DNA from 3 places in the Methylobacterium sp. 142-1Y genome. Region 3 is predicted to be linked to each of the others. Evidence: predicted binding sites of a transcription regulator. Region 3 holds the regulator's gene; each other region holds the start of a gene.

Region 1 (5,867 bases), 960 kb from region 3:
CGCAGACCCGTCGCATCGTCGACGTGATCGAGTAGCATCGCGTTTGAGAGGTCCGTACCAGCGTTCCAGGCTCAAGAATCGGATTGCGCTGGAATTCGGCAAGTTATCACGTCGTATCTGGTCATAAAAGCAGCCTTATAAAATATAATTTCGAATTCTAGCAGGCGAGCGGTCGCGTTGCCGCTCGCCTGCTGTGCGCCATGCCCGATATCCGGTAAGGATTGATTGCCGGGCTTGTCTTCATCGATACCGAGGTCCATCGGGAACCTCGTGTAGCAGGATGACGGACATTTTCGACGCGGCTCGGGTCGCCGTCATTCGTCCCGCGCCGCCTCGGCCGCCTAGCGCAGCAGCTGCAGGATGCCCTGCTGGGCCTGGTTGGCGAGCGAGAGCGCCGAGATTGACAGCGACTGGCGGGTCGACAGGGCCTGGGAGACGGCCGCCTCCTCGTTCATGTCGGCGTTGGTCAGGTTCGCCGCGCCGGTGTCGAGGACGTCGACGATCTGCTTCGTGAAGTCCTGCCGGGTCTGTATCACCGACAGGTTCGAGCCCAGCGTCGAGGAGGTCGACTTCAGGGTCGTCAGCGCGTTGGTGAGTGCGTCGGCGGCATCGCCGAGGTCGGCGTTGTTCTGGACGCCGAAGTTCGCGCCGGCCTGCGCGGTGGCCGAGTCCGTGGCGGTGCCGATGCCGAGGTTCAGCGAGTTGATCGCGCTGTTCTGGATCTGGAGCTTCGAGGCCGCGCCTCCAGTCTTCTCGTTGAAGGAGACCGTCATCGCGTCGCCGTTCAGGAGGTTGGTGCCGTTGAAGCCGGCGTCCTTGACCGCCTGGTCGAGCTGGGTGCGCAGGTTGTTGAACTGGTTGACGAGGGCCGAGCGCTGGGCCGAGGTGCCGCCCGCCGCGGTCGCGACCGCGCCGCCGGTGAGCTTGGCGAGCTCGGTCGCGTCGGCGGTGATCGCGCCGGTGCCGGCGGTGATCTTGCCGGCCTGGACCGTCAGGGCGTCGGAGCCGGTGCCGGTGATCTGGAGCTGGCCCTGCGAGTCGATCGAGGCGGTCGCGACGCCCGACCGGTTGATGCCGTTGACGAGGTCGTTGACGGTGTCGGTGGTCTTGATCGACAGGTTGTAGACGGTGCTGCCGGCGGTGAGCTGCAGGGTGTCGACCTTGGTGGTGTCGAGACCGACGTTGCCGGCGGCGGTGCCGGTCGCCGCGCTCGCAGTGCCGATCACGGTCTTCGCGGCAGCGACGTCGCGCTGGCTCTTTCCGGTCGCGGTCGACTCGGCAGCGGTGCCGAGGACGGCGGTGCCCTGGAGCTTCGGCAGGTTGGTGGCAGCGTTCGACTGCATCTGCGACACGACCGACTGCATCTGCTTGACGATCGACGACGCCGCGTCGACGCCCTTCGACGCCGCCTGGATGGTCTGGATGCCGTTCGAGATACCGTCGAGCAGGTTGGTGAGGGCGTTCGCGCGGTCCGACAGGCCCTGGGCCTGGAAGAAGTTCACCGGGTTGTCCAGCGCGTTAGCGACGCGCTTGCCGGTCGAGAGGTGGTTCTGGTTGGTCGCCGCGAGGGCGGCGGTGTCCTGCAGCGAGAGCAGGTTCTGGCGGGTCGCGGCGGAGAGCGTGACGGACGACGGCATGGACGAGACTTCCCGATGTGCTCGCGGGGATCGCGAAGACACGAGGATTTTCGGCTCTGATGCGTCAGCCGACCGGGTAAGATTTCTTCACGATCGGATCTCGTCGCGGATGCGTCGTGCCAATTGGCGCACACCGTGTGCCAAGGGCTGCGCCGTGCGGCCTGGTACGGCTAGGGTCAAAGTGTAGTCAGCTTGACCCTGCGACTGGCTGCTAAGAATGGGGCGGGTGCCGAGCGGCAGGATCGCGCCAGTAGCGGACATTCAATTTTGGATGACCGTCGCCGTGTCGGCCCCTGGAGCGGGCTGCTCCTATGCGATCGGTTCTACCAACCGATCAGCCGAACTGCGGGGACACGTAGTGTCCTCTCCTCCACTGGCGCTTCTGACAGCGCAAACCACTTACGGCTGCGGGTGGGCCTGCGGCGTGGGAGCCATTCTCGGCTTGGCGGGCGTTGGCGGAGCCGGATCGGGTGGCGGGCTTTGCTTAGGCGGCGACACGTTCGTCGGTGTGTTGGCTGGCGAGACAGGCGACGGAGGCGGCGGAGCCGGTGCGACAGGCGTCACAGCCGGCGGGATCGGTGTTGGTGCGGCCGCCGAGACCTCACTCGACCAACAGCTCATGTACGGGATGTTGGTCACTCGATACGCAACGAATGTGGCCACCGCTGCCCCGACGACTGCGAGCAGGCCAACAAACCCCAGAAACCTTCGCTGCCATTTGATCCGACCGGCGAGGGTGACGAAAATCGTATCGAACTGATCGCTGAGCGCCGCAAAGTCCCGCTCAAACTTGGTTTTTTGGCGCGCGATATCGTCGGAGATGGACGCCAGCGTTGCCCATTGATTTCCGATGGCGATCGCCAAGAGCGCGACGAAGATCCACGCTCCCATGACGACGGCGAAGTTGGTCCAGAACTCGACGCCGCAGGCGGATGTGACTTTCAGCTGCGAGGCGACGATGACCGTCGTGACCGGGATACCAAGCAACTGCGTCTGAATATCGATAATCGTTTTATGGATCTTGTTGAGATAGTCGATGCGCGCGGCTTCGACCTCGTTGCGGATCTTAGAGTAAGAGAAGCTGGACGCGAACAGCTGATAGCCGTTGCGAACTTCCTCGTTCACTGAACCGAGGTTCGCGATGAGGTAGCGAAACCGGACTGCGACCGGCTGAGACGCGCAGATCCCGATAACGGCTTCGGCGAGGATCGCGAGCTTCTGGTCTCGGTGGATCTTGTCGGCGCACGCGCTGAGAATGGCGTCGGCGTCGGAGACGCTCACACGGTCCAAGTCAGCGGCCTTATACACCAGCGGAACGCTGAACTTGCCCTCCTTGATGAAGATCAATTCCCTTTTGAATTGATCGACATAGGCCGCTGCTTCGCCGACGAGCTTCGTGAACTCGAGGACCTTGCGATAGGTTGCCAAGCGCTCGGGACAGGGATCGATTTCGGGTGTGATACCGCCGTCGATGACGAAGTAGGCGCGCGGTTCTTTGACCCGCGCTTCCGGGGTATCGAGCAGCCCATCGAAGTCGCGAACGAGGGAGCCGAGCGCAGTCCGGGGCGGGCCGACGCGGACTGATACGATCTGACCGACTTGAAGCGCGTCGTCGTCGAGCACCACGATGTCTGCGTCAGCAGCGACATCCTGGTTATCTTCGATGAGTTGGATGATCTCCAGGATTTCTGTAGTCGCAATCGACAGTCTTCCTTGATCGCCGTTCTGATCGAAGGCGATATGACGATACAGCAGTTTTAGCTGGTCGAATGTGATCCCAGCCATCTTAGCTGTACTCAGCGCGCAGCTGCGCTGTGAGATCCTCGGGCAGGCCGGTCAACGTGAGTGTGTTGTCCTCAGCGTTGAACCGCACATTTCCGCGGGTGATCGCGTCGCGATTGAACTCAATGCTCCAGGTCGGGGTCTTGCCCTTGAATTTGATCAGCGGTCCGAGGGCGCGGCGATCAGGCACGAAGCCGTCGTTGAGGCGCAGATCGGGATCGGCCAGAACGGTCATCAGCCTCTCGGGATCCTGCGGGCTGAGTTCGTTGGCCAGCGCCTCGAAGCTGAGTTCCTCCTGAGCCTTGGCCGAACGCTCGCAAATGGTTTTCGCGCGGGCGAGGAAATCGTCCTTGCTCGGGGTGTCCATGCCTTCATCTGTGGCGAATACCATCAGCGCCTGGACGAGCTCGGCCGTGTCGCGGCGGTTCTGGACCGTGGTGTCACAGCCGAGGAATTCCTTGAAGTACTCGGAGACCTCCCGCTTGCCCTTCAAGAAGCCGATATAGCGCTCCTCGCCGTTGGCCCAGCCGGTCATGTTGATGCGGCCCGCGAAGCGAAAACCGTCCATGTCGAGATGGCGGACATCCTGGACATCGAGGTCGCTCGTCATCGACGCGCCGAGCTTCTCGTTGACGATGGCGATGAGGAGGTACTGCCGTTCTTCGCGCTCAAAGTGAGCGAAGAAGACGTGGCCGCCCGTGGCAGCGCCCTTGTAGCCCGCCTGAGCTTTCAGCGTTTCCATCATTTTGTGCGTCAGCGTCGTGAAGTCATTGGGCTGGACGTCGAGGTAGGCGCTTAGGTGCTTCTCGGTCGGAAATCGATCTTCATCGACCGCGAATTTTCCGTAAGTTTTCGAGGTCCGCTTGGCGTAGAGAGCGGTGAGATCGTCGATCACGCGCTGCATCGTCTGAGTAACTTTTAGATCGCTTTTTCCGTGCTTAACGACGAAAACCCCCTGGGTTTTGGTCAGGTCGTGGATCGCGACACGGATAATAGTGTTTGTCACCTGCCCTCCCAACGGCGAATGAAACGACCTCAGTTGTCGTTCACTGCGGCCGAGACTGGCTTGGCGCAAGGCTGCTGACAACCCAGACGATACGATTGCCGCTCCCTGTCCCGAACTCCTTTCGGGGTGAGTTGGACCGTGCAGAGCGCTGACCCCTCATCCCACGTGCCCCCGCTGTTATATATTGCGAACGAAACAAGAACAAGGGTGGGTTGGCAGCGGCGTGCTCGCTACGCCAATGCGCAACGGTCTACAAAGGGCACTCGAGCGAACCCCTCGTAGTTCGCCAAAAGGGCGACAAGCTGCGGTGGAGCTCAACGCCCCCAGTCAAACCCGCCGAAGGTTCATATTTGCGGGCTGGCCACCCACAAGCAGACATGCCTGATGCCCGGAATGGGCCGCGAGCGGATTCCCATGCGATCAAGCCGATCGATTGCAACCCTACAGCGTACGCAGCCAGCCCAGAAGGCCTGTGTCCGGTCGATGGGGAAAGGCCGGCGTCGATCCTGGTTCGACCTCCGTCGGCGACATGCCGTACCGCCGACGAAAGGCGCGGCTGAACACGCGAGGATCACCGATGCCGCAGTCGTGGGCCAGACGGGCGAGCTTCGGGCGGCGCGCCGTAGGAGACTGCCGGAGTGCACGCATCGCGAAGGCGAGGCGGCAATCGCGGATGCAGGCTTGGACCCCGCCCGTTCCCTCGAACAACCGGTAGAGCGAGCGACGCGACAAGCCGAAATGCTCCATCAGTCCGGGGACATCGACGCGATCTAGGTGCTCCTCGATATAACGGCGTACGGCCAGGACCGTCGGGCTTGCGGTGTCCCTCGCGCCCTCAGCTGATCCTGGTGCTGCGGGCTCTCCAGCTGTGTCTATGGCACGGCAGAGGGCGACCGTCGCCTGCACAAGTTCGGCAACTTGTGCGTCCGTGGCTGCAGCGAGTACGTCGGCAAGATGGATGAGATGACCGGCAAGGAGGCGGATCAGCGGATCACGGTCCGCCTCGAGGACGTGCCGGCTCAGGAGGCCGCTTGCGCCGCGGCCGTTCGCAAGGAGCCGTCGGGGTACGACGACGGCGACTCCGACCACAGGCGGCATCGCGATGCTGATCGGCCGTGCCAGATCGATCAAGAGGAGATCCCCGGAGGCTGCCTCTGCAGTCTGCGCATGGGCGGTGACGTACGCGCGACCGCTCGCATGCGTGCGCAGGACGAGGTGATCGAGCGCCTGCGTCGAGATGATGTGCGGCGTGCGCTCGATGACCTGGGCTGGGCCATCTTCAACGGCGAGGACGATGTCGCCGAGGTGGTAGTAGCGCAGCGATGCGTGCAACGAAACGGTCGCGCCGTCCGCGAGACGACCCTCGTAGAGGGGAGGGAGGCTGGCAAGCCAGGCGCGGCCGCGACGGCCCTCTTGCGGGATGTGCGCGAAGCGGTGCTCGA
Region 2 (5,867 bases), 2.3 Mb from region 3:
CGCACCGCGGCCACGAAGGCGAGGCCCACGTCCGTCACGGTGATCGCCGGGTCCTTGCCCTTGAGCAGCGTGACGTAGTGGCTCTTCATCAGCTTCGGCAGCACCGCGTCGCGGGTCGCGGCGGTGCCCAGCCCCTTCGGCTCGGTCGGGTTGGCGGGGTTCTCCAGCGCCCGCTTCAGGGCCGGATCCTCGATCTGGTCGATCAGGCGGCCCATCACCACCGGCAGCTCGCCCCGGGTGATGCGCCGGGGCGGCTCGGTCCGAGCGGTCTCGATCGTCGGTTCGCCGCCCGTGCCGGCCTCGCCATCGCGGACCGGCGGCAGGCGCCCGGTGGTCGGCTCGTCGTCGGCCTTGGCCTTGCCGGGCACCACCTCGTCCTCGTCGGCCTCGGTGCCGTAGAGGGCGCGCCAGCCCGGCACCTTCACCACGCTGCCGGTGATGACGAAGCGCTTCTGCCCGAGCGGCGTCGCCACCTCGGCCGTCACCGTGGTGCGGGCGTCGATCCCGTCGGCCATGTGGGCGGCCAAAAAGTTCTTGGCGACGAGCAGCCACAGCCGCAGCGCCTCGGGCGCGGCGTCGCCCGGGCCGGGCACCTTGCGCAGGGGCACGATGGCGTGGTGCTCGCCCGGGTCCTTGACGTAATGCCCCTTCGGCCCGCGGCGGATCTGCGGCGTCGCCGGGTTGTGGGCGGAGAGATCCTTGTCGGCGACCGCGATCGCCGCGAGCACCGCGGCGGCGTCCTTGGCTTGCGATTCCGGCAGGTGCACCGATTCGGTGCGGGGATAGCTGAGATAGCCCTTGTCGTAGAGCGCTTGCGCGTGGCGCGCCGTGACTTGGGGGTCCCAGCCGAAGCGCTTGGCGCAGGCGCGCGCCAGGGTGTCCTTCGAGAAGAGCTTGGGCGGTGTCCGGCGCACGTCCTTCTGCACCACCGCGAGCGGGCCGGCCCAGCCCTCGGCGGCGTCGCGGATCGTCTCGGCGTCCTCGATCGCGAAGATCTTGTCCTTCGGCGCGTGCCAGAGCGTCAGGCCGGCGCCGCTCTCCGTCGTCACCGGCAGGGCGACCTTATAGAAGTCGCGCGGCACGAAATTGCGGATGCGCTCCTCGAGATCGGCCAGGATCGCCAGCGTCGGCGTCTGCACGCCGCCGAAGCGCCAGGGCTCGCGGAAGGCCGGGGGGCGCAGGCGCAACGACACCGCCCGCGTGCCGTTGAGGCCGAGATGCCAATCCTCGTATTGCCGGCACAGGGCCTCGAGATAGGCGGCATAGTCGCGCTCGCCGGAATCGTCCTCGCGCGCCAGCAGCCCGAAGGCGCGGCGGATCGAGATCTCGTCGAGCGCCCCGAGGCGCAGGCGATCAACCCGGCCGCGCCAGCCGAGATGCTCCAAGACCTCCCAGGCGATCATCGAGCCCTCGCGGCCCGGATCGGTTGCGATGATCACCCGCTCGACCCCGGACAGCGCCTGGCGGATCGCCGCGAGCTTCGGCGCATGCGACTGGCCCGAGCGGCCGTGACCGGGTGCGACCGGCAGCCGCTCCAGGGCGATCGGCAGCGCGTCGAAGCGCCAGGGCTTCCAGTCCGGTCGGATCTCCCCGGGCTCGGCCACTTCCAGGAGGTGCCCCTCGGCCGCGACGCAGACCGTGCTGGGCGAGCGGAAGAACCGCTGCACCTGGCGCATCGCCGAGGGTTTCTCGAAGAAGAACAGGGTCTTGCCGCGGGGATTCGAACCGGAGGGTGAGCCGGGGGAGGTGGCCTGCGCCATGGCAGCGGGACGCTCCTGGGCGGGCGGAGGAGCCCGAACGAAGCAGGAACATACCGGAGGCTCCCGGGTACGGTCAACGCGGCGCATCGCGAAAAGAAAGGGCGCGGGCTTCTCCTCTTCCCGCGGGTGCAGGGCTGTCCGGGGAAAGATTGAGGCGCGAGTTTTCCCCTCTCCCCGCGGGCGGGGAGAGGCCTTCACCCCCCTCGTCGGGGGTGAAGGGAGCAGCGAACCGCAGGTTCGCCGCGAGGGTGAGGGGGTGTCTCAGGATGAGGCTCTTCCGGAACCTCCCCCTCACCCTCGCTTCGGCTTTCGCCTCCGCTCACTTCATCGACGACAAGGTCGATGAAGTCCTCTCCCCGCCCGCGGGGAGAGGGAGATTTCCCGCGCCTCCTCTTTTCCCCGGACAGCCCTGCCGTCCGCGGGGAGAGGGGACACCCGGCGCCACACCGTTCCCCAGACGGCCCTTCCCCGAATGAGCGCCGCTCTCGGCTCCGCGTTCGCGCGATTCACCCTCACCGCCACGTTTCCGCCCGCGAAACGCCGCTTGCGCCCCGTGCATTCATCACATAAAGATATCTTTATGTTTCGCATCGGAGGCGAGGAGCCCCCAGGTATGACCGCCACCGTCCCCTTCGTCGACGCTTTGAGCGTGCTGCGGGCCGCCGCGGAGGAGACGCGCCTGCGCATCCTGGCGCTGCTCGGCGAGGGGGAGTTGTCGGTCTCCGACCTCACCGACATCCTCGGCCAGTCGCAGCCGCGGATCTCCCGCCACCTCAAGCTCCTGGTCGAGGCCGGGCTGGTGGTGCGCCACCGTGAGGGCGCCTGGGCGTTCTTCCGCCTGCGCGAGGGGATGGCTGCCTTGGTCGCCCCCCTCATCGCGGCCCTCGACACCGCGGCGCCGCCGCTCTCCGAGGACCGGGCGCGCCTCCAGGCGGTGCGGGCGCAGCGCGCGGAAGCCGCCCAGAGCTTCTTCGCGCGGCTGGCGCCGCAATGGGACCGAGTCCGCTCGCTCCACGTGCCGGAGGCCACCGTCGAGGCGGCGGTGCTCGACGCGCTGGGGAGCGGCCCGATCGGCAGCGTGGTCGATCTCGGCACCGGCACCGGGCGGATGCTCGGTCTCCTGGCGCCGCGGGCCGCCCGGGCGACGGGGTTGGATGCCAACCACACGATGCTCTCGGTCGCCCGCGCCAACCTGGAGCGCCAGGGCCTGACCCGGATCGACCTGCGCCAGGGCGACATCCACGCCCCGCCCTTCGGCCGGGCGAGCTTCGATCTCGTGTTGATCCACCAGGTGCTGCATTATCTCGACGACCCGGCGCGGGCGCTTCGCGAGGCCGCCCGCCTCGTCGCTCCGGGCGGCCGCCTCCTCGTGGTCGATTTCGCCCCCCACAGCCTGGAATTCCTGCGCGCGGACGAGGCGCATCGCCGCCTCGGCTTCGCTCCGGAGCAGGTCGCGAGCTGGCTCTCCGAGGCCGGCCTGACCGACGTGCGGCTGCGCCACCTCGCGCCCTCCGGGGCCGCGGAGCACCAGCTGACCGTCACGCTCTGGCTCGCCCATCACCCCGAGGCCGCCGCCGATCAGCAGATCGGTGCCGGGCTGCCCGACCGCGCCGTCGCCTGATTCTCCCCTTTCTCGATCGTCCGCCGAGGCCGCCGATGTTCCCCTCCTCCTTCCGCCCCAGCCGCGACAGCCACCGCCCGATCCGGGTCTCGTTCGAGTTCTTCCCGCCGAAGACCGCCGAGATGGAAGCGACCCTGTGGTCGTCGATCGAGCGCCTGGCCCCCTTGGGCCCCAGCTTCGTCTCGGTGACCTACGGCGCCGGCGGCTCGACCCGCGAGCGCACCCACAACACCGTGGCGCGCCTGGTGCGCGAGACCGACCTGAAGCCCGCCGCCCACCTCACCTGCGTGGCCGCCACCAGGGGTGAGGTCGACGACGTGGTGCGCGCCTATCACGAGGCCGGCGTGCGCCACATCGTGGCCCTGCGCGGCGACCCGGCGGAGGGCGTCGGCACCGCCTACACGGCGCATCCGGGCGGCTACGAGCGCTCCTGCGACCTCGTCGCCGGCATCAAGCGCATCGGCGACTTCGAGGTCTCGGTCTCGGCCTATCCGGAGCGCCACCCGGAGGCCGGCTCCCTCGACCAGGATCTCGACGCGCTGAAGGCCAAGGTCGATTGCGGCGCCGACCGCGCCATCTCCCAGTTCTTCTTCGAGAACGATCTGTTCTTCCGCTACCTCGACCGGGTGCGGGCGCGCGGCATCAATATTCCGATCATCCCCGGCATCCTGCCGGTACAGAACTTCAAGCAGGCCGCCAACTTCGCCCGCCGCACCGGCGCCTCGGTGCCGGACTGGCTCGCCGCCCGCTTCGAGGGGCTGGAGGACGACGTCGCCACCCGCAAGCTGGTGGCCGCGGCGGTCGCCGCCGAGCAGGTGCTGGATCTCGTTGACCGCGGCATCACCGATTTCCATTTCTACACCATGAACCGCGCCGACCTCGTCTACGCGATCTGCCACCTCTTGGGCTTGCGCGCGGCGCCGGTGGTGGCGGAGAAGGCGGCGGCCTGATCCGTCTTCTCTCAAGGAGAGCCTTCCGTGGCTGAACCGCAGGACATGATCGTTCCGCTGCTGCGTGAGATGCGCGCAGCCTTCGAGCAGCGATTCGACCGGATCGACCGCAAGCTCGACGAACACGATGCGCGCTTCGACAAGATCGAGCGGCGGTTCGACAATCTTCGGCAAGCGGTCAACGGTGAGTCCATCCTCGGCCGCTATGCAGTTGCGGAAGTCGAGGAGCGCCTGGACGCGATCGAGCGACGCCTCGCCGAGATTGAAACCCGGCGCTGAGTCGGGAAAAATCTCGTATTGACCGACACAGACAAACCGGGTCGTACTGCGCGACCCGGCTAAATTTTGCATCTATTGTACTGCCCGACCCGCTGGAACCACACCCCGATGACCGATTTCCGCCCCGCCGACGGTGCCGACATCCTGACCGCCCTGCGCCGGCGCGCGGCGGAGAAGATCCTCGTCCTCGACGGGGCGATGGGCACGGTGATCCAGCGCCTCGGCCTGACCGAGGCCGATTTCCGCAGCGAGCGCTTTCGCGATCACGCCCATGACCAGAAGGGCAACAACGATCTCCTGATCCTCAGTCAACCGGACGCGATCCGGCAGATCCACCTCGACTATTTCCTCGCCGGCGCCGACGTCGTCGAGACCAACACCTTCTCGGGCACCACGATCGCCCAAGCCGATTACGGCATGGAATCGGTGATCCACGAGCTGAACGCGCAAGGCGCGCGGCTCGCCCGCGAGGCGGCGGTTCTCGCCGAAAAGCAGGACGGGCGCCGCCGCTTCGTCGCCGGCGCCATCGGCCCGACGAACCGCACCCTGTCGATCTCGCCGGACGTCAACAATCCGGGCTACCGCGCTGTCACCTTCGACCAGGTCCGCGAGGCCTATGCCGAGCAGGTCCGCGGCCTGATCGCCGGCGGCGCGGAACTCATCCTGATCGAGACGGTGTTCGACACGCTGAACGCCAAGGCGGCGGTGGCGGCGGCCTGGCAGGTTTTCGACGAGACCGGCACCCGCCTGCCGATCATGATCTCGGGCACCATCACCGACCTCTCGGGCCGCACCCTGTCGGGCCAGACCCCGACCGCGTTCTGGCACTCGCTGCGCCACGCCGAGCCGCTGACCTTCGGCCTCAACTGCGCGCTCGGCGCCCGCGAGATGCGCGCGCATATCGATGAATTGTCGCGCACCTGCGACACCCTGGTCTGCGCCTACCCCAATGCCGGCCTGCCGAACGAGTTCGGCCTCTACGACGAGAGCCCGGAGGCGATGGCCAGGCTCGTCGGCGAGTTCGCCGAGAGCGGCCTCGTCAACATGGTCGGCGGCTGCTGCGGCACCACGCCGGACCACATCCGCGCCATCGCCGGTGCGGTGGCCGGCAAGGCGCCGCGCCGGGCGCCGACCGTGAAGCCCTTGATGCGCCTGTCGGGCCTCGAGCCCTTCACGCTGACGCCCGAGATCCCGTTCGTGAACGTGGGCGAGCGCACCAACGTCACCGGCTCGGCGCGCTTCCGCAAGCTCGTCACC
Region 3 (5,867 bases):
ACCGCCGAAGCGCGGCCGCCCGCGCAAAGCCGCGGTCGCGACCGAGCCCTCTCCGGAGCCCGCCCGCAAGGCCGGGCACAAGGCCAGGCAGCGAGAGGGGGCGACCCCGGAGGGCTTCGGCGAGGCGCCGCAGGCCGCCTTCGCCCATGGCGACGCCGCCGACGTCGAGCCGGCGCTGGCCCAGGCGCTGGGCCTGCGCGAGCCGGACGGCGAGGCGGTGGAGGAGCGCGGGTCGCTTGCCGCCGAGGGCGTCTCGGCGACGGTCGACGCCCTGACCAAGCTCCTCACCGAGGGCAACCCGCTGTTCAAGAACGGCGAGCTGTGGCGCCCTCACCGGCCCGAGCGGCCGCAGAAATCCGAGGGCGGCGTCCCGTTCCGGCTGAATTCCGAGTTCACCCCGGCCGGCGACCAGCCCCGCGCCATCGCCGAGCTGGTGGCCGGCATCCAGGGCCAGGAGCGCGACCAGGTGCTCCTCGGCGTGACGGGCTCGGGAAAAACCTTCACGATGGCCAAGGTCATCGAGGAGACCCAGCGCCCGGCCCTGATCCTCGCCCCCAACAAGACCCTGGCGGCGCAGCTCTACGGCGAGTTCAAGAGCTTCTTCCCCGACAACGCCGTCGAATATTTCGTTTCCTACTACGACTATTACCAGCCCGAGGCCTACGTCGCGCGCTCCGACACCTTCATCGAGAAGGAATCGTCGATCAACGAGCAGATCGACCGGATGCGCCACTCGGCGACCCGGGCGCTGCTGGAGCGCGACGACGTCATCATCGTCGCCTCGGTCTCGTGCATCTACGGCATCGGCTCGGTCGAGACCTATACGGCGATGTCGTTCACCGTCAGCCTCGGCGAGAAGATCGAGCAGCGCCAGCTCGTCGCCGACCTCGTGGCCCTGCAATACAAGCGCATCCAGTCCGACTTCGCGCGCGGCACCTTCCGGGTGCGGGGCGACGTGATCGAGCTGTGGCCGGCCCACTTGGAGGATCGCGGCTGGCGCATCGGCCTGTTCGGCGACGAGATCGAGTCGATCTCCGAGTTCGATCCGCTCACCGGCAAGACCCTCAACACGCTCAAGTTCGTCAAGGTCTACGCCAACAGCCACTACGTGACGCCGCGCCCGACCCTCCAGCAGGCGGTCAAGGGCATCAAGGACGAGCTGAAGTGGCGGGTCGAGGAGCTGACCCGGATGGGCCGGCTGATCGAGGCCCAGCGCCTGGAGCAGCGCTGCACCTTCGACCTCGAGATGATCGAGGCAACCGGCGCCTGCAACGGCATCGAGAACTATTCGCGCTACCTCACCGGCCGCAAGCCCGGCGAGCCGCCACCGACCCTGTTCGAGTACCTGCCCGACAACGCCCTGGTCTTCACCGACGAGAGCCACGTCACGGTCTCGCAGATCGGCGGCATGTACCGGGGCGACTTCCGCCGCAAGGCGACGCTCGCCGAGTACGGCTTCCGGCTGCCCTCCTGCCTCGACAACCGCCCCTTGCGGTTCGAGGAATGGGACGCGATGCGCCCGCAATCGATCCACGTCTCGGCGACGCCGGCGAAGTGGGAGCTGGAGCAGACCGGCGGCGTCTTCGCCGAGCAGGTCATCCGCCCGACCGGCCTCGTCGATCCGGTGATCGAGGTACGCCCGGCCCGCTCGCAGGTCGACGACCTGCTCGGCGAGGTGAAGGAGGTGGCGGCCGCCGGCTACCGCACGCTGGTGACGACGCTGACCAAGCGCATGGCCGAGGACCTGACCGAGTACCTGCACGAGAACGGCGTGCGGGTGCGCTACATGCATTCCGACATCGACACGCTGGAGCGGATCGAGATCATCCGCGACCTGCGGCTCGGCGCCTTCGACGTTCTGATCGGCATCAACCTCCTGCGCGAGGGCCTCGACATCCCGGAATGCGCCCTCGTCGGCATCCTCGACGCCGACAAGGAAGGCTTCCTGCGCTCCGAGACCTCGCTGATCCAGACCATCGGGCGGGCCGCCCGCAACGCCGACGCCCGCTGCATCCTCTACGCCGACCACATCACCGGCTCGATGGAGCGGGCGATGGCCGAGACCGAGCGCCGGCGCAAGAAGCAGCTCGCCTATAACGAGGAGCACGGCATCACGCCCCAGAGCGTGAAGCGCAACATCTCCGACATCCTGGAGAGCGTCTACGAGCGCGACCACGTCCAGGTCGATACGGGGCTGGCGAAATCCGCCGTCACGGTCGGCCACAACCTCAAGGCGGTGATGGCCGACCTCGAGAAAAGGATGCGGGCGGCCGCCGCCGATCTCGACTTCGAGGAGGCGGCGCGGCTTCGCGACGAGCTCAAGCGCCTCCAGGCGACCGAACTCGCCATCGCCGACGACCCGATGGCCGAGCAGGCCGATGTCGAGCGCGAGGCCGGCCGCTTCGGCGCCAAGCGCAAGCGCCGGGGTGCGGAACCGCTCGGCTACGGTCCGGGCGGCAAGGGCGTCTCGGACGAAGGCACCCGCATCCGCCAGCCCGACCTCGACGACATGGGCCCGGGCACCGACCGCGAGGTGCCGTTCACCTACGCCGAGCGCCCGACCGGCCGCTCGACGCAAGGGTTTCCTGGTCAGAAGCCGAAATACAAGGGCCGCAAGGGGCGGGGCTGAGGCGCAGGCCCGGACCGGCGCGGCGGACAGTCCCGCGCCGGTCGAACCCCGCGCGGAACGTGCCTCATCGTCCGATCGACCCGTGACATCCCCGTCTATCACCCCGGTTGCTGCGCCCTCGCGCCGCTTTTTCGAAGCCGCTTGCGGAACACTTGCGGAACGCTTACCATGTTCGCGATTTGTTTCCGGAGCGCGGCAGCGCGGGGATGAGAGTGTCACATGCTCACGCGTAAGCAGTTGGACCTGCTCCGCTTCATTCAGCAGAGAATGCGCGAGACGGGCGTGCCCCCGTCCTTCGACGAGATGAAGGACGCCCTCGATCTCAAGTCGAAATCGGGCATCCACCGCCTGATCACGGCCCTGGAGGAGCGGGGCTTCCTGCGCCGCCTGCCGAACCGGGCCCGGGCGATCGAGGTGATCCGCCTGCCCGACACGGTGACGGGACCGGCGCAGGCCGCACCGGCCGCCGGGGCCGAGGTGGTGCGGTTCAATCCCAGCGTGGTCGAGGGCGGGCGCGCTCACGAGCCGAAGCGGCAGGCCGGTATCCCCGCGATGGCGACGGCGTCGGACGAGAACGGCCACTCGGTCAGCGTGCCGGTGATGGGCCGGATCGCCGCCGGTACGCCGATCTCGGCGATCCAGAGCCAGAGCCGCACGGTGGCGATGTCGCCGGACTTCCTGGCCAGCGGCGAGCATTACGCCCTGGAGGTGCGCGGCGATTCGATGATCGAGGCCGGCATCCTCGACGGCGACCTGGTGGTGATCCGCCGCCAGGAGACCGCCAATACCGGCGACATCATCGTCGCGCTGATCGACGACGAGGAGGCCACGCTCAAGCGCCTGCGCCGCCGCGGCTCCTCGATCGCGCTCGAGGCCGCCAACCCGGCCTACGAGACCCGCGTGCTCGGGCCCGACCGGGTGCGGATCCAGGGCCGGCTGGTGAGCCTGGTCCGGAAGTACTGAAGGGGCTTTCAGTCAAGCGCGGGAACCCTCCCCCCCTCTGCGGGGGAGGGTGGCGAACGGAGTGAGCGCAGCGGGACGAAGTCCCGCCGAGAGGGGCAGCGCGACGCTGATCCAGGTGGCGTCCGTCACTATGGTCGCGACCTCTCCGGAAGCGTGGTTCCCCTCTCCCGGCCTGCTCCGCAGGCCACCCTCCCCCGCAGAGGGGGGAGGGTTCAGGGCGTCGCGCTCGTCAGTGCGCGCTGCCGGTCGCCACGAACTTGAACAGGAACACCGCGGCGATCACCCACACCACCGGCTTCACGTCCCGGAACCGCCCGGTGAGCAGCTTGATCACCGCGTAGGTGATGAAGCCGAAGGCGACGCCGTTGGCGATCGAGTAGGTGAAGGGCATCAGCAGCGCCGTGACGCAGGCCGGCAGCACCTCGGTCAGGTCGTCCCAGTCGAGATCGACCAGCTCGTGCAGCATCAGGCAGGCGACGTAGAACAGGGCCGGCGCCGTGGCATAGGCCGGGACCGAGCCGGCGAGGGGCGCGAAGAACAGGCAGGCCAGGAACAAAACCGCCACCGTGGCGGCGGTGAGCCCGGTGCGCCCGCCCTCCTCGACGCCGGACGCGCTCTCGAGATAGGCGGTCGTGCTCGACGTGCCGAGCAGCGAGCCGACGAAGATCGACGAGGAATCCGCCATCAACGCCTTGTCGAGGCGCTCCATCTTGCCCTCGGTCAGCAGCCCCGCCCGGTTGGCGACGCCCATCAGCGTGCCGGTGGCATCGAACAATTCGACGAGGAAGAACACCAGGATCACGTTGAGCAGGCCGCCCGACAGCGCGCCCTTGATGTCGAGGGCGAACAGGGTCGGGGCGATCGAGGGCGGCAGCGAGGCCACACCCTGGAAGGTGTTGTCGGCGACGATGAAGCTCAACGCCGTCACGGTCAGGATGCCGGCAAGCAGCGCGCCGCGCACCTTGCGCACCGAGAGCACCGCGACGATCAGGAAGCCCAGCACCGCCAGCACCGTGCTCGGCTTGTGCAGGTCGCCCAGCGTCACGAAGGTCGCGGGGCTCGCCGTCACCACGCCGGCGCTCTTCAGCGCGATGATCGCGAGGAAGAGCCCGATGCCGACCGTGATCGCGATGCGCATCGAGCGGGGAATGCCCTCGACGATGATCCGTCGCAGCCCCGTCAGCGTGACGACCATGAAGCACAGGCCGGAGATGAACACCGCGCCGAGCGCCGCCTGCCAGGTGTAGCCCATCTGGAGCACCACCACATAGGCGAAGTAGGCGTTGAGCCCCATGCCCGGCGCCAGCGCGATCGGGTAGTTGGCGTAGAACGCCATCACCAGGGAGCCGATCGCCGCGACGAGGCAGGTCGCGACGAACACCGCCCCCTTGGGCATCCCGGCATCGCCCAGGATGTTGGGATTGACGAAGACGATGTAGGCCATCGTCAGGAAGGTGGTGAGCCCGGCGAGCAGCTCCGTGCGCACGGTGGTGCCGTGGGCCGAGAGCGCGAAGGTGCGCTCCAGGAAACCCGGGGGCCGGGTCAGGCCGGCGTCGCGCTTCATGTCCATCGCTGCTCCTCGTCGCTCTCTCTGATCTGTCGGTAGATCCGGTCGGGCGCGAAGGGCGTCGCGGTCAGCCGCGCGCCGGTCGCGTCCCGGATGGCGTTGGCCAGAGCCGCCGCGACGGGGTTGAACGGGCTCTCGCTCATCGACTTGGCGCCGAGCGGCCCGACCGCGTCGTGGGTGGCGGCGAAGATCACCTCGGTGCGGGGCACGTCGGCGATGGCCGGGATGTGGTAGGTGCGGAAGGACGGGGTCGCGACCCGGCCCTCGCCGTCGATCGCCAGGTCCTCGTAGAGCGCCGCGCCGAGCGCCTGGGCGACGCCGCCCTCGACCTGGCCGCGGCACTGCGCCGGGTTCATCACCCGGCCCGCATCGGCGGCGTGGACGCTCCGCAGGATGCGCAGTTCGCCGGTTCCCGGATGCACCGCGACCTGGAAGCCCTGGACGTTGAACGCCACCGAGCGCGGGCTGCCGTCGGCATGGCCGATCGCCTCCGCCGGGCCGAGATCGGCGAGGGGGACCCGCGCCTCTCCCGCCGTGACCGCGTCGCCGTCGAGGCGGCAGGCGGCGGGATCGAGCCCGAACCGGGCGGCGGCGCGCCGGCGCAGGATGTCGGCCAGGCCTTGCGCGGCCCGCAAGGTCGCCTGGCCCGCCACCACGATGCCGGTGCTGCCATAGGCGCCGGTATCGTGCCCGACCGCGTCGCTGTCG

Evidence for each region. The regulator LexA, encoded in region 3, represses DNA repair genes until DNA is damaged. The targets are predictions, from matches to a motif close to TGTTCNNNNTGTGTTCNG.
Region 1: AC3AOF_RS09890 (nucleoid-associated protein) is a predicted target of LexA. The motif match lies at 4,612-4,629, and genes of this name have one in related genera.
Region 2: AC3AOF_RS16195 (type IA DNA topoisomerase) is a predicted target of LexA. The motif match lies at 1,794-1,811, and genes of this name have one in related genera.

What each region holds. Positions count from the first base shown of each region.
Region 1 is NZ_CM173224.1:2,170,116-2,175,982, reverse strand. Features, by position in the region: gene AC3AOF_RS09910 (DUF1236 domain-containing protein) at 1-35, shown strand, start outside; gene AC3AOF_RS09905 (hypothetical protein) at 72-260, opposite strand; gene AC3AOF_RS09900 (flagellin N-terminal helical domain-containing protein) at 342-1,637, opposite strand; gene AC3AOF_RS09895 (hypothetical protein) at 2,037-3,422, opposite strand; gene AC3AOF_RS09890 (nucleoid-associated protein) at 3,424-4,425, opposite strand; gene AC3AOF_RS09885 (helix-turn-helix domain-containing protein) at 4,867-5,867, opposite strand, start outside.
Region 2 is NZ_CM173224.1:3,545,950-3,551,816, reverse strand. Features, by position in the region: gene AC3AOF_RS16195 (type IA DNA topoisomerase) at 1-1,760, opposite strand, end outside; gene AC3AOF_RS16190 (ArsR/SmtB family transcription factor) at 2,374-3,381, shown strand; gene metF (methylenetetrahydrofolate reductase [NAD(P)H]) at 3,417-4,331, shown strand; gene AC3AOF_RS16180 (hypothetical protein) at 4,359-4,610, shown strand; gene metH (methionine synthase) at 4,719-5,867, shown strand, end outside.
Region 3 is NZ_CM173224.1:1,211,805-1,217,671, reverse strand. Features, by position in the region: gene uvrB (excinuclease ABC subunit UvrB) at 1-2,629, shown strand, start outside; gene lexA (transcriptional repressor LexA) at 2,849-3,592, shown strand; gene AC3AOF_RS05725 (NCS2 family permease) at 3,822-5,162, opposite strand; gene AC3AOF_RS05720 (molybdopterin-dependent oxidoreductase) at 5,153-5,867, opposite strand, start outside.